4 regions of the Croceibacterium sp. TMG7-5b_MA50 genome follow, and region 4 is predicted to be linked to each of the others. Evidence: predicted binding sites of a transcription regulator. Region 4 holds the regulator's gene; each other region holds the start of a gene.
The links. Region 4 encodes LexA, which represses DNA repair genes until DNA is damaged. Its sites were predicted from a motif close to GTTCCNCNCTTGTTCT; they were not measured.
Positions count from the first base shown of each region.

Region 1: a site for LexA is predicted at 1,718-1,733, ahead of V5740_RS02345 (DNA recombination protein RmuC). Genes of this name have one in related genera too.
Region 2: a site for LexA is predicted at 1,344-1,359, ahead of V5740_RS03155 (UvrD-helicase domain-containing protein). Genes of this name have one in related genera too.
Region 3: a site for LexA is predicted at 1,917-1,932, ahead of V5740_RS05130 (putative DNA modification/repair radical SAM protein). Genes of this name have one in related genera too.

Region 1 is NZ_CP156082.1:461,376-465,067, forward strand. It holds gene V5740_RS02340 (formate--tetrahydrofolate ligase) at 1-1,594, opposite strand, end outside; gene V5740_RS02345 (DNA recombination protein RmuC) at 1,752-3,155, shown strand; gene V5740_RS02350 (SH3 domain-containing protein) at 3,174-3,692, shown strand, end outside.
Region 2 is NZ_CP156082.1:632,362-636,053, forward strand. It holds gene rsmD (16S rRNA (guanine(966)-N(2))-methyltransferase RsmD) at 1-535, shown strand, start outside; gene V5740_RS03150 (hypothetical protein) at 586-1,194, opposite strand; gene V5740_RS03155 (UvrD-helicase domain-containing protein) at 1,395-3,668, shown strand; gene V5740_RS03160 (DUF4019 domain-containing protein) at 3,678-3,692, opposite strand, start outside.
Region 3 is NZ_CP156082.1:1,032,018-1,035,709, forward strand. It holds gene V5740_RS05125 (UdgX family uracil-DNA binding protein) at 1-667, opposite strand, end outside; gene V5740_RS05130 (putative DNA modification/repair radical SAM protein) at 664-1,914, opposite strand; gene V5740_RS05135 (alpha/beta hydrolase) at 2,058-2,885, shown strand; gene V5740_RS05140 (glycosyltransferase) at 2,892-3,692, opposite strand, start outside.
Region 4 is NZ_CP156082.1:797,551-801,242, forward strand. It holds gene V5740_RS03965 (DUF808 family protein) at 1-886, shown strand, start outside; gene lexA (transcriptional repressor LexA) at 900-1,574, opposite strand; gene V5740_RS03975 (molybdopterin molybdotransferase MoeA) at 1,649-2,833, opposite strand; gene moaC (cyclic pyranopterin monophosphate synthase MoaC) at 2,830-3,303, opposite strand; gene V5740_RS03985 (PadR family transcriptional regulator) at 3,570-3,692, shown strand, end outside.

The DNA of each region.
Region 1 (3,692 bases), 340 kb from region 4:
CGGGCATCGTCATGATCTCGCCGCAGATCGCCACCACGAAGCCGGCGCCGGCCGACAGGCGCACCTCGCGCACGGCGATCTCGTGCCCGTCCGGCGCACCCATGGCGGTGGGATCGGTGGAGAAGCTGTACTGGGTCTTCGCCATGCAGATTGGAAACTGGCCATAACCCATCTCCTCCCACTGCCTTAGCTGCGTCCGCGCCGCCTGGGGGATGAACACGCTGCCCGCGCCGTAGATCTCGGTCGCGATGGTCTCGATCTTGGCGGCGAGCGCCATATCGTCAGAATAGAGCGGCTGAAACGCAGCGGCACCCGCATCTGCCTTGTCGGCCACGATCCGCGCCAACGCCTCCGCACCCGCGCTGCCATCGGCCCAGTGCCGGCAGATCACCGCCTCCGCACCGTAGGCGCGCGCCATTTCCTCGATCGCTGCCAGCTCCTCCGCCGTGTCGGTGTGGAAGTGATTGATGGCGATGGTGGGTGTCAGGCCGAATTTCTGCAGGTTGGCGATGTGCCGCTGCAGGTTCACCGCACCTGCGCGCACTGCCGCCACATTCGGGGTGGCGAGATCCTTCTTGGCGACGCCGCCATGCATCTTGAGTGCGCGCACCGTGGCGACCAGCACCACCGCGTCGGGCGACAGTCCACCCATGCGGCACTTGATGTCCATGAACTTCTCGGCCCCAAGATCCGCGCCGAACCCAGCCTCCGTCACCACGTAATCGGCGAGTTGCAGCGCGGTGCGAGTGGCGATCAGGCTGTTGCAGCCATGGGCGATATTGGCGAACGGTCCGCCATGCAGCAGTGCCGGGCGGTTCTCCAACGTCTGCACCAGGTTGGGCAGGATGGCGTCCTTCAGCAGCACCGTCATTGCGCGATCGGCTTTCAGGTCGCGGCAGAACACCGGACTGCGATCCCTGCGATAGCCGACGATGATCGCCCCCAGCCGCTGCTGCAGATCGGCGAGATCGCTGGCGAGGCACAGGATCGCCATGATCTCCGACGCGACGGTGATGTCGAAGCCGGTTTCACGCGGGAAGCCGTTGCTGACGCCGCCGAGCGGGCCGACTGTCTGCCGCAACGCCCGGTCGTTCATGTCGAGCACTCGGCGCCAGGTGACCCGGCGCAGGTCAATCTCCAGCGTGTTGCCCCAGTAGATGTGGTTGTCCAGCATGGCGGACAGCAGGTTGTGCGCGCTGGTGATTGCGTGGAAATCGCCGGTGAAGTGGAGGTTGATCTCGTCCATCGGCATGACCTGGCTCTTGCCGCCGCCCGCGCCGCCCCCCTTCACGCCGAAGCACGGCCCCAGGCTCGGCTCCCGCAGGCAGAGCATGGCCCGCTTGCCGATGCGGTGCAACGCATCCGACAGGCCGACGCTGGTGGTGGTCTTGCCTTCGCCCGCTGGCGTCGGATTGATCGCGGTGACGAGGATCAGCTTTCCTTCCCCGGATGCCGGCGGCAGGTGCGCGGTGTCGATCTTGCCTTTGAACCGACCATAGGGGATCAGCGCGTCATCGGGCAGCCCGGCGTCCGCTGCCACCTCCGCAATCGGCTTCAGCGTGGCGGCGCGGGCGATCTCGATATCGGTCGGCATGCTCTTCCCCAGTCCTTATGGCGGCGGCGTTAGACGCTGAAAGGCAGTTCTTCGCAACCCTGAACCCTTCATGGTTGCGAACGTAACCGCCGGGTGCTTGCGCGCCGGGTCCAACGCAGCTACGTTCACCATGTGTTCCAAGGCTGGTGGAGTTTCGATGGACCTTGCAACCTTGCTGCTGATCGCCGTCGCATTGCTGGCCGGACTGGCGCTTGGCTGGTTTGTCGGCGGGCGACCAGCGGCGGATTGGCGCAAGCGGCATGGTGAACGTGATGCGGAGGCGCGGGCGCTGGAAGAGCGGTTCCGCAAGGCGATCGTCGATCTGGAAGGCGCCAGTGTGCGCGCGGAGCGGGCGGACGAGTTGTCCGACCTGCTCGATCTTGCGCGCGACGAGCTGGCGACCTTGAAGACGCAGGCCGCCGGCTTTGCGGAGCAGAAACGGCTGCTGGAGGAATCGCGGGACCGGTTGCTCAAGGAGTTCGAGCATACCGGCGCGCAGGTGCTGACGCGCGCGCAGGAGATGTTCCTGGAACGCGCCGCCGAACGCTTCGGCCATGCGGAGAAGTCGAGCGAGGCCCGGATCCGCGCGCTGCTGGAGCCGGTGGGCGAACGGCTGCGCAGCTACGAACAGCAGGTTGAAGCGCTGGAGCGCAAGCGTGTTGATGCCTTTGGCCAGCTGACCGGCATGATCGATGCGATGCGTGTTGGACAGGAAGCCGTAAGGACGGAGGCGATGCGGCTCGGCAATGCTCTGACCAACGCGCCCAAGGCACGGGGACGCTGGGGGGAGCAGCAATTGCGCAACCTCCTAGAAAGCTGCGGCCTAGCGCAGCATACCGACTTTGTGCTGGAGCACTCGGTATCGGCGGACGAAGGTCGGCTGCGCCCTGACGCAATCGTTCGCATCCCTGGCGGCAAGATGCTGGTGATTGATGCGAAGGTGTCGCTGAACGCCTATCAGGAGGCATTCCACGCCGATAACGAGCCGGCGCGGCTGACGGCGCTGAAGGCGCATGTGGCATCCATGAAGAACCACATCCAGGCGCTCGGCACCAAGAGCTACCAGAGCCAGTTCACCGATGCCCCGGACTATGTCGTGATGTTTGTGCCAGGCGAGCATTTCGTGGCCGCCGCGCTGGAATTCGATCCGGAGCTGTGGGACTACGCCTTCGAACGCCGCGTGCTGCTGGCGACACCGACCAACCTGGTGGCGATTGCGCGCACCGTCGCGCAGGTCTGGCGGCAGGACGCGCTGGCGCAGGAAGCGCGGGCGATCGGGACCTTGGCTGGCGACCTCTACGACCGGATAGCCACTGCCGGCGAACACCTGAAGCGGGTCGGCAGCGGGCTGGAAAGCGCCGTCGGCAATTACAACAAGTTCGTCGGCAGCTTCGAGCGTAACGTGCTCTCGTCCGCCCGCAAGCTGCGGGACAAGGGGGTGGAGATCGGCAAGCGGGAAGTGGACGAGGTGCCGTTGGTGGAGAGTGCGCCACGCTATACCGCCGCCGATGTACCCGCGGCTTCGGAACCGGAGCCGGTGCGGTTGGTTGATCCTGCCTGATAGCGGGAGTTCGGGTTGATGCGACTGATGCTGGCGACGTTGATTTTGCTGGCAACCAGCGCGTGCCGGCAGGATGAGGCGCCAGCCGAAAAGATCGAACAGACTGCCGAGCAATTGATCGAGCCTGACGCTAGGCCGACACCGCTTGCCCGTGGGCGCTTCGCGCCTCACGACGATTGCGCCGACGTGGCTGGCGCTGCCAACTTTCGTGCTCAGTTGTCCCGCGCTGTCGAGGCACGGGATGCTGCTGCCATGGCGGGGCTGGCGGCAAGCGACATCAAGCTGGATTTCGGCGGCGGCTCAGGTGTAGCGGAGCTGCAGCGGAGGCTCGCCGATCCTCAGCAGGACTTGTGGGCGGAACTTTCCGCAATCCTGCCGCTCGGCTGCGCGGCGGACGAGAGCGGGGGCGTGATGATCCCGTGGATCGCGGCGCAGGATCTGGGTGATCGCGATCCGTTCTATAGCATGCTGGTGCTGGGTGAGGGCGTTCCGGTGCGTTCCGCTCCTGCGGCTGGTGCGCCCGAGATCGGGAAGATC
Region 2 (3,692 bases), 170 kb from region 4:
TGGCGAATGGCGGCGCCATCCATTGCGTGCGCCGGCAGGCGACGCGACACGGCCGACGGCGGATCGTACGCGTGAAACGCTGTTCTCCATGCTTGCGAGCCGCCTGGGCAGCTTCGATGGACTGGCAGTGGCGGATCTGTTCGCTGGGTCAGGCGCCCTGGGACTGGAAGCTTTGTCTCGCGGAGCGGCCAGTTGCCTGTTCGTGGAGCAGGACGCCGCCGCGTTGCGGGTGCTGCGGGCCAACATCGCGTCCTTGCGTGCGCAGGCGCGATGCAACGTGCATGCGGGCTCGGCAACGCAAATCGGTCCTGCGCGGCAGATGCTCGATCTGGTGCTGCTTGATCCGCCTTACGGCAGTGGAACAGGTGGTGTTGCGCTCGACCGAATGATCCGACTTGGCTGGATCGGGCCCGCTAGTTGGATTGCGCTGGAGGTCGGCGCGAAGGAAGACGCGCGCCTGCCAGCCTTCACCATCGATGCCGAACGCAAGGTTGGTGCAGCGCGCCTGGTGCTGGCGCGCCCCAACTTAGACTAGCTCGAAAAGGCCGCCCCTCTCACTGGAGGGACGGCCTGAAACGCTGGCGATCAACGCGCGCCGCGATTGACGCAGCTGTCCGTTACCGTCCGGCTGCAGGTGGGGTACTCAGCCGGTCGCGTGTGACCGGGGGTCGCCTGCACCATCTGGTTGCTGGTATACTGCGGCTGTCCGGCAGCAGGGCGTGTGCTGCCGCCGCTCATCGTCGATGTCGTGCCCGTTGTGGTGCCGGTGCCTGTCGTCGAGCGGGTGGTCGTGGTCGATCCGCTGCCCATCGCGCCGCCTGCACCCATAGTGCCGCCGGTGCCCATGGTGCTCCCGGTAGAGCCGGTGCCCGTGGCGCCACGCGGCGGCATCGTCTGGCCGGCACTCGGTACTGTGGTCGTGCCCGGTTGACGGGTTGTCGTCGAGGTACCCGGCATGGTCGACGGTCGGGACGTAGTCGAGGGGGTAGTCGTCGTCGTGCCACGAGAGCCCGGCATAGTTCCGGGCGGGGCGGTGGTGGTCGTACCGGTGGTGCTCTGGCCCGGCATGGTGGTGCCTGTGCCGGCCGGCGGCGTCTGCTGCGTGCCCGGAGGGCTTTGCTGCTGGGCGTCGGCGATCGCCGGAGAAAGCATCATCGCGGCGGCGCCGATCCCGGCGAGGAACATGTTACGCATTGATCGCACTCCCAATATGTTGTGCTACCTGCTTGTAGTGTGTCGCGGCAACGCATCGCAGCTTAGGGGCGTTCCGCCGCTTGTCTCACCCCGGGAACGCTTCGTACCTGCGTTCAGCGGCCAGGCACGGGCTTGCCTCTGAACCCTATGTTCTCTACCTGTTCACCGTGAATGAAGTTGCCGCCCCATCCGCCCTCGCCATGCCGGACGATGCGCCACCCTGGTTGACAGGATTGAACACGCCGCAGCGACAGGCCGTGCTTACCACCGAAGGACCGGTGCTGATGCTGGCCGGTGCCGGTACAGGCAAGACCGCGGCGCTTACGGCACGGCTTGCATGGCTGGTGGGCACAAGGCGTGCATGGCCGAGCGAGATTCTGTGTGTGACCTTCACCAACAAGGCCGCGCGCGAGATGCGCCACCGAGTCGGGACGCTGATCGGCGACGCGGTGGAAGGCATGCCGTGGCTTGGCACATTCCATTCGATCTGCGCGCGCATGCTGCGCCGGCATGCCGAGCTGGCGGGACTGCAGCCCAACTTCACAATCATCGACACCGACGACCAGCTGCGCCTGCTCAAGCAGCTGATCGTCGAGCACAATGTGGACGAGAAGCGCTGGCCTGCGCGGCAGCTCGCCGGACTGATCGACCGATGGAAGAACCGCGGCCTCAACCCCGATCAGCTCGACGCCGTGGAGAACGAGGCGTGGGTGAATGGCAAGGGCACGCAGTTCTACACCCTGTACCAGGCGCGCTTACAGGCGTTGAACGCGTGCGATTTCGGCGACCTGCTGCTGCACATGCTGAACATCCTGCGGCAGCACCGCGACGTGTTGGAACAGTATCAGCGCCGATTCAAATACGTTATGGTGGACGAATACCAAGACACCAACGCCGTCCAGTACCTGTGGCTGAGGTTGCTGGCGCAGGATCGGCGTAACATCTGCGTGGTTGGGGACGATGATCAGTCGATCTATTCCTGGCGCGGGGCGGAAGTCGCCAACATACTGCGGTTTGAGAAGGACTTTCCCGGCGCCGCAGTTATCCGCCTGGAACAGAATTATCGGTCCACCCCCGAAATCCTGGCGGCGGCATCAGGCCTGATCGCCGCCAACAGCGAGCGGCTGGGCAAGACCTTGTGGACCGAGGCCGGTGGCGGCGACAAGGTGCGGGTGATCGGCGTGTGGGACGCTGCCGAGGAGGCGCGCCGCGTTGGTGAGGAGATCGAGCGGCTGGAGCGTGAGGGTGCGCCGCTGGACCGCGTGGCCATTCTGGTGCGGGCGCAATACCAGACGCGGGAGTTCGAGGATCGTTTCGTCCAGATCGGTCTCAATTACCGCATCGTAGGCGGCTTCCGCTTCTACGATCGGGCGGAGATCAGGGACGCACTGGCTTATCTACGGGTGATCGCACAGCCGAGTGACGACCTCGCTTTCGAGCGCATCCATAACCAGCCCAAGCGCGGAATTGGCGCCAAGACGCTGGAAAAGATGCACAGCCACGCGCGCCGCACCGGACTGCCGCTTGCGGCGGCAACGCGAGAACTCGCAGACAGCGACGAGTTGCCGGCCCGTGCCGCGGCGACGATCGGTGGGCTGATGCGCGATTTCCTGCGCTGGAGGGATATGTCCGACACGGTCACACCGGCCGAGCTCCTCCGCACGGTGCTGGACCAGTCCGGCTATGACGCGATGTTGAAGGCGGAGCGTTCCGCCGAAAGCGCCGGCCGGGCGGAGAACCTGATTGAGCTGGCACGGGCCATGGAGGAATACGAGACTCTCGGCGACTTCCTGGAGCATGTCAGCCTCGTCATGGATAACGAGCGGGCGGACGAGACCGAGAAGGTCACCATCATGACCATCCATGCCGCCAAGGGGCTGGAGTTCGATAACGTCTTCCTACCCGGCTGGGAGGAAGGCGTGTTCCCCAGCCAGCGCGCTTTGGATGAAGGCGGACTCGCCAGCCTGGAGGAGGAGCGCCGCTTGGCCTATGTCGCAATCACCCGGGCGCGGCGCCGCTGTACCATCCTACACGCGGCGAACCGACGCATCTACGGCCAATGGACCAGTTCAATCCCCAGTCGCTTCGTGGGAGAACTGCCGGCGGCGCATGTGGCGGTGGAAACGACGATGACCGGTGGGGCATCGCTCTGGCGGGCCAACTGGACGGAAACGGAAGACCCGTTCGCCCATCTGGCGCAGAGCGCGCCCGACCGGGTGCAGCAGCGCGGGCCCGGGTGGCAGCGCGCGCTTGCGACCGGTTACGAAACGGTGGCGACGCGGGTACGAGAAAGCACCCGCTCAGCCGCCAGTTTCGCCGCGAAGCCGCGCGGCGACGTTGCTGTCGGCGCGCGAGTGTTCCACGAGAAGTTTGGTTACGGCGCCGTGCTGTCGCAAGACGGCAACAAGCTGGAGATCGAATTCGAAACCAGTGGCCGCAAGCGGGTGATCGACAGCTTCATCAAGTTGGCATGACGTCGCGGATCAGCCGATCGTAAC
Region 3 (3,692 bases), 230 kb from region 4:
CATAGTACCGGCGCCACAGATCCTCCGCCGGGTCGCCATCAGGCGCATCGCCACGCTCAGCCGGTGGCCCTTCGCCAAGCACCTCGCCATCCCAGTGCAGCGAGCCACGCGGGGTCAGAATGGACCACCGCATATTGCTGAAACGGTTGACGAAGAAGGCGGCATTGCTGCGCAGAATATGGTGCTCGGGTTCGAACCACGCGACGTAGCGTTCCTGCCCATCCGCGTCTTCCATGGCGCGAAAGCGAACAAAGGCGCGCATCTTGTGCTTGTCTCGCCGGACCGATCGGGCGAGTTCATCGAGGCGCCGCACGTCATTATCGGTGCGATCATCCAACAGATTGCGGTTCCCCTGCAAACGCCAGAGCAACCGATAGAGTAACGCAAAGCGGGCCGGATCTGAATGGCAGATGGCGGCTTCGGCCGCCTGGATGAACGGCTTGCTGGCCCGTACCATGGGCGCATTTGCTGGCGGGAGCGGCAATGGCTGGTCGCCAGCGGCAAACAGATCGCCCGTGCTGCCCGGCTCACCCCAGGCAATCTGGTCAGGGGGCACCCGGCACTGCACCAACACGCGCGCGGCATCGCGCCAGAAGGTAAAATCGTCCGGCGCCGGCACGTTCACGGCATAATGCGAATCCTTGTCGGCTTGCGGCAGCATGCTCATGCCGCGAACAGTTCCAGCTGCTCCTCCGCCGGAGGTGCGACCAGGGACTTGAGGTCGGCACGATCGGTCAGCAGTGTGGGCCGCCAGTCCGCGGTGACAATGAAGGGGCGGACCTTGGCGATAGAGACGGTGAGCTTGCCGACATCCTCCAGCCGCAAGGTGCGCTGCCGGCGCGCAGCGATCAACTGGTTGACCGCGCGAACACCAAGACCGGGTACCCGGAGCAACGCTTCCCGCCCAGCGCGATTGACATTCACCGGGAAGCGGTCGCGAAACTTGAGTGCCCAAGCCAACTTGGGATCGATGTCGAGCGGCAGCATGCCATCGGCACCAGTCGCCTGCATCACCTCTGCCGCGGAGTAATCGTAGAAACGCATCAGCCAGTCGGATTGATACAGCCGGTGTTCCCGCATCAAAGGAGGGCGCTTCAGCGGCAGGACGGCACTGGCATCCGGGATCGGACTAAACGCGGAATAGTAGACACGGCGCAGGCCGAAGCCATCGTAAAGGCGGTTTGCCTTACCCACGATGTCGGCGTCACTCGCCGCGTCAGCACCTACGATCATCTGCGTTGACTGCCCTGCCGGCGCGAAGCGGGGTGCATGGCGGAAGCGCTTCGTCTCGTCGCGGTTCTGCGCGATATGCTCCTTAACCTCGCCCATCGCCCCTTCGATGCGCCCGGTGTTCTTGTCCGGCGCCAGTCTCGCCAGACCGGCATCGGTCGGCAGTTCCACATTGATGGACACGCGATCGGCGTAGAGCCCCGCCTGATGCACCAGCTCCGCATCCGCATCGGGAATGGTCTTCAGATGGATGTAGCCACGGAAATCATGCTCCTCCCTGAGGATGCGAGCGACCTCAACCAGCTGCTCCATCGTGTGGTTTGAGCTTTTCACAATGCCAGAGGAGAGGAACAGCCCTTCTATGTAGTTGCGTCGGTAGAAGGAGAGCGTCAGATCGGCCACTTCCTGCGGCGTGAACCGGGCGCGTACCACATTGGAACTCGCCCGATTGATGCAGTAATGACAGTCAAAGATGCAATGATTGGTCAGCAGGACCTTCAGCAGGGAAATGCACCGGCCGTCCGGGGCGTAGGCATGACAGATGCCCATACCTTCAGTGGACCCGATGCCCTTCCCTCCTGAATCCTTGCTGTTGCGTTTCGCCGTGCCGGAGGACGCGCAGGAGGCATCGTACTTCGCGGCATCAGCCAGGATGGCGAGGCGATCGATGATGCTGCTCTTCATTCGTTCCATATATGTTCTACACCGCTCGACAGCTAGCGCTTTCTTCTTGCTCACCTTTCCATCCGGCAACGCAGGTGGGCACTTTTTGTCCCCGCCAGAGGTTTCGTGACCGCCACCTTCTCTACGGCAGGAGACCCATACGGATGAACCGCATCAAAGCCCGCGACGGCACGCAACTCTACGTGAAGACGATCGGCCAGGGCCGACCCGTCGTCCTGATCCATGGATGGCCGCTGTCTGCCGATAGTTGGGACCCCCAGGCCATCGCGCTGGCAGAGGCCGGTTATCAGGCGATTGCCTACGATCGGCGGGGTTTCGGCCGGTCGGATCAACCGCCCTCAGGATATGATTACGACACTTTCGCTGACGATCTGGCCGACGTGCTCGAAGCAACTGCCGCCACCGACAATGTTGCGCTGGTCGGCTTCTCCATGGGTGGCGGTGAAATTGCCCGCTATATGAGCCGGCATGGCGGCAAGGGCGTGACGCAGGCGGTGCTCGTCAGCTCCGTCGTGCCATATATGCTGCAGACGCCGGACAATCCCAACGGTGTGCCTCAGGCGACTTTCGATCAGATGACGGCGGGCATGCGGGATGACTTCCGCAAGTTCTTCACCAGCTTCTTCAAGGACTTCTACGGCGTGGGTTACGTCACCCAACCCGTCAGTGACGAGCAGTTGCACTGGGCCTGGATGACGACGCAGATGGCGGGTCAGTACCCTACCCTGCAGGCCGCGAAGGCATTCGCCACCACCGACTTCCGGCCTGACCTGCCGCACTTTGCCGTACCGACGCTGGTGATTCACGGCACGGCGGACAAGACGGTGCCGATCGAAGCGACCGGCCGGGCGGTCGCTCAGGCTGTGCCGTCAGCAGAGCTGATCGAGTATGATGGCGAACCCCATGCAGTGTTCGCCACGCAGCAGGATCGGCTGACGCGCGACCTGCTGGAGTTCCTGGGCCGCCGCTAATCCTTATCAGGCCACGGCCGGCACTTGCGGGCCGTGGCCATCCGTCGCCTCCGGGCGGTTACCGCGCAAGGCAAGCACCGCCATGTACGGGGCACACAGGAACTGGACCGCCAAGGTGAGCAATCCGGCGGAGCCAAGCACCGTTAGTTCCCAGCCGATCCGCGGCAGAGCCAGCAGGACCAGCCCACCGGCAGAAAGGCATGCAAGCCCCAACACCGTCTCCGGCATGGCCGACCACAAAGCGCCACCAAGCGTGTCCGCTCCACCGAACTTGGGCGTCCGGCGCCAGGCCAGCGGCTTGCCCGACAGCCCGGCAACACCGGACAGCAAGACCACATAGGTAAGCGACGCACGGGCCACCTCTCCCCGGATCATGTCGGAGAGCCGGTCAATGCCGGACAGCTTGTAACGGTGGTGGATGCGGACCACTGTCGTGATCATGGTCAGACCCAGCAGCGGCCAGGTGACATCCGGAATGTTCACGGGAATGATCGCACCGGACAGAATCGCGCCCATCAGGCCTGCGAGCATGAACAGACCAGTGACGATGCCTGCCAGCGTCTGTAACGGGGCCATGCAACGCAGCACCTCCAGCAGCTTGGTCCAGCCAGGCATCGGGCGCGCATACGGGGCGGGCAGGAAAAGCCGCCAGTGCCGCATCAATTGTTGCACCGGTCCGGCGGTCCAGCGGAAGCGCTGCTTCTTGTAATCGTCGAACGTGTCGGGGATCAGGCCCCGCCCGAATGTCTCGCTAAGATAATAGCCGCGATAGCCGACCGCCCGAATGCGGACGGAAACCTCGGAATC
Region 4 (3,692 bases):
TGCGGCCGCCTCGATCGACGATGTGGGCGCCGCGGCCGCCAAGGCCGGCAGCAAGGCTGCGGGCGTCGTGATCGACGATGCGGCGGTCACCCCGTCCTACGTCACCGGCTTCACGCCCGACCGCGAACTGCCGGTGATCGCGCGCATCGCCAAGGGCAGCCTGATCAACAAGCTGGTGTTCCTGCTGCCCGGCGCCCTGCTGCTGAGCGAGCTGCTGCCGGCTGCGATCACCTGGCTGCTGCTGGCCGGTGGGCTGTTCCTCGCCTACGAAGGCGCGGAAAAGGTGATGGAGAAGCTGGGCGGCGCCAAGCATGGCGAGACGCTGGAGGATCCGATCACCGATCCGGCCGCGTTCGAGAAGGCGCGGGTCAGCGGCGCCGTGCGCACCGACCTGATCCTGTCGGCGGAGATCATGGCGATCGCTTTGGCGGAGGTCGCGGACCAGACGCTGGTGACGCGTGGCGTGACGCTGGCGTTGGTGGGCATCGTCATCACCGTGGTCGTCTATGGCGTGGTCGCGCTGATCGTGAAGATGGACGATGTCGGGCTCAACCTGACCAAGCGGGACAGCGCCGGCGCGCAGAGCCTCGGCCGGGGACTGCTGCTGGCCATGCCGCGCGTGCTGACGCTGCTGTCGATCGTCGGCACGATCGCCATGCTGTGGGTCGGCGGCGGGATCGTGCTGCATTCGGGCGAGGTGCTGGGGGTACCCGGACCGGCGCACCTGGCGCATGATGCGGAACACTGGCTGGCCGCGCATGGCGGCGTGGGGGGCGGTGTTCTGGGCTGGCTCGGCTATGCCGGCATCTCAGCCGTGGTCGGGCTGGTGCTCGGCTCCATTATCGCCTTCGTGCTGCACAAGGTGCTGAAGGTGGGCGCGCACTGAGCGCGCCCGACCCTCAATTATATCGCCGCAGCAGTCCCGCTAGCTTGCCCTGCACCAGCACGTCGCCGGCGGGGTAGAGCTGCGGGTCGTAGGCGCTGTTGGCCGGGTCGAGCCGGACCATTCCGCCCTTCTCGCGCCACAGATATTTGAGCGTCGCCTCCTCGCCCCGGATCAGCGCCACGACGATCTCACCATCGCGAGCGCTGTCGGTGCGCTTCACCAGTGCGTAGTCGCCGTCGAGAATGCCGGCTTCGACCATGGAGTCGCCGGAGACCTCCAGCGCGTAATGCTCACCCGCGCCAAGCAAGGCAGCGGGGACGGGCAGGCTGCGGCTGTCCTCCAGCGCCTCGATCGGCAGGCCGGCTGCGATCCGACCATGCAGCGGCACTTCGATCACATCGTTCGCCGGTTCGGGCGTCGTGCGGGCCGGGCGGGCGGGGGTCACGTCGTTGGCAACTGCCGGCCGCGTCGTGTTCTCAGGCTGACGCAACACCTCCAGCGCACGGGCACGGTTGGGGAGGCGGCGGATGAACTGGCGTTCCTCCAGCGCGGAGATCAGGCGGTGGACACCGGACTTGCTGCGCAGGTCGAGTGCGTCCTTCATCTCCTCGAAAGAGGGGCTGATGCCGGTCGCTTCCAGCCGCTGCTGGATGAACTGAAGCAGTTCGTGCTGCTTGGCGGTGAGCATATGACGCCTATCCCAACAAAGACCGACCGTTTCGGGAACGGATACGGAACAAGTAGGAAACTTCCGAACATACGTCAAGCGAGCAGGTGTATCTCCACCATCTCGCCCGCGGCGGCTGCCATCGCCCGTGCAGGGCGGCGAATCAGCGCGTCGCTCCCGGCAAGGCTCAGCAGGGCGCTCGAATCCTGCTTACCCTGCGGCACCACGCCGTTGGGGGTGAGGCGCCCGCGCAGGAACTCCATCCGGGTGCCCGCCGCCGGCAGTGGCGTAGCGAGGGGCAATCGCAACGTGCGGGGCAGCGGATCGCTCGCCCTGGCCAGCGCACGCAGCAGCGGCAACAGGAACAGCACGGCGGTGACGTAGCTCGACACCGGATTGCCTGGCAGGCCGATGATCCATTGATCGCCGCGCCGCGCCACCAGCAGCGGCTTGCCCGGGCGGATCGCCACCCGCCAGAAGTCGATCGTCGCGCCCCACGCTTCCAGCGCGGGACGGATCAGGTCATGATCGCCGACGGAGGCTCCGCCGCTGGTGACCAGCACGTCCGCGCCTTCGGCCTGCTGCAACGCGTCGGCGAGCGCCTCCAGCGTGTCGGCAACCGGGCCGATGCGGGTGAGGGTCGCGACGTGCGGTCCCGCCATGGCGGCGAGCATGGCGCCATTGCTGGCGGGGATCTGGTGCGGCGCGCAGGTTGCGGGATCGGTGGCCAGCTCGTCTCCGCTGTCGAGCACCGCGAGGCGGGGACGTCGGCCAACGGGCAACGCGGCGTGCCCGGCCGACAGCAGCAGCGCGATCTGGGCCGGGCCGACGGGAGCGCCCGCCGGCAGCAGCGGGTCGCCCGCCGCGAAATCGAAGCCGGCCCGGCGGACATGGCGCGCGCTGGCCTCGCCACCCGGCAGCAGGTTGAGCGTGTCGCCGTCGCGTGCCGCCTCCTCCTGCAGCAGCACGGCTGCGGCATCGGCGGGCATCAGCGCGCCGGTGGCGATGCGCACGCATTGCCCCAGCGCGAGTGTGCCGGTGAACGGTCGGCCGGCGGCGCTGCGGCCGACGACCTGCCACGGCCCCGCCAGATCGTCGCCCAGCATGGCATAGCCGTCCATCGCCGACAGGTCCGCCGCCGGCTGCGTGCGGATGGCGGCAAGCGGCGCCGCCAGGAAGCGGCCTGCGGCCTCGGCCGTGGCGACCTGTTCCGTCCCCAATGGCGCGGCGGCGGCGAGCAGGCGCCGCTGCGCCTCCTCCAGCGGGATGGGCGGGATCATGGCGCGCGCCAGGCGCCGCTCTTGCCGCCGGTCTTCTCGACCAGGCGAACGGTGTCGATCACCATGCCCTTGTCGATCGCCTTGGCCATGTCGTAGATCGTCAGCAATGCGATGGCCGCCGCCGTCATCGCCTCCATCTCGACACCAGTCTTTCCGGTCAGCGCGGCGCGCGCGCTCACCTCCACCGTGCGATCATCGGCAAAGCTGAAATCCACGCTCACGGTGTCGAGCGCCAGCGGATGGCACAGCGGGATCAGCTCGCCCGTCTTCTTGGCCGCCATGATGCCGGCGATACGCGCGGCGGCGAGCACGTCACCCTTCGGCCCGCTGCCATCGCGGATGGCGGCGAGCGCCTCTGCCGACATGGTGATGCGCCCAGCGGCGGTGGCGGAGCGGGCCGTCTGCGGCTTGCCACCGACATCGACCATGCGCGCGGCGCCCGTTTCGTCGAGGTGGGTCAGGGCGGTCATGCAGCAACCCCGTGAAGAGCCAATCCGGCGTAAGTTGACACTAAGTTGACACCTCCGAATGGCCGAACCGACGGAGCTGACCGGCGAGGCGCAAGGTCAGCAAGGCGTGAGGTCGTAGGCGTATGCGCGGCCCGGTGAAGCAGGGGAAAGGTCATCCGTGTGCTCATGGCAGACAGTGGACGAGTAGGACAGAGGCGCAGATCACCTCTTGAAAGCAGAACCGCTCATGATATATCACAGATATGTTCATTAAGGAAACAAGCGACATGCGACCGGATCGAGACTGGCTGGGTCATGAGGCGAGGCACTGGATGAAGCACGCCATGCAGCGTGGCGGCAATTGGCAGGGCTGGGCCCGGCAGGGCGGCGGCGGTGGCGGCAGCGTCTTC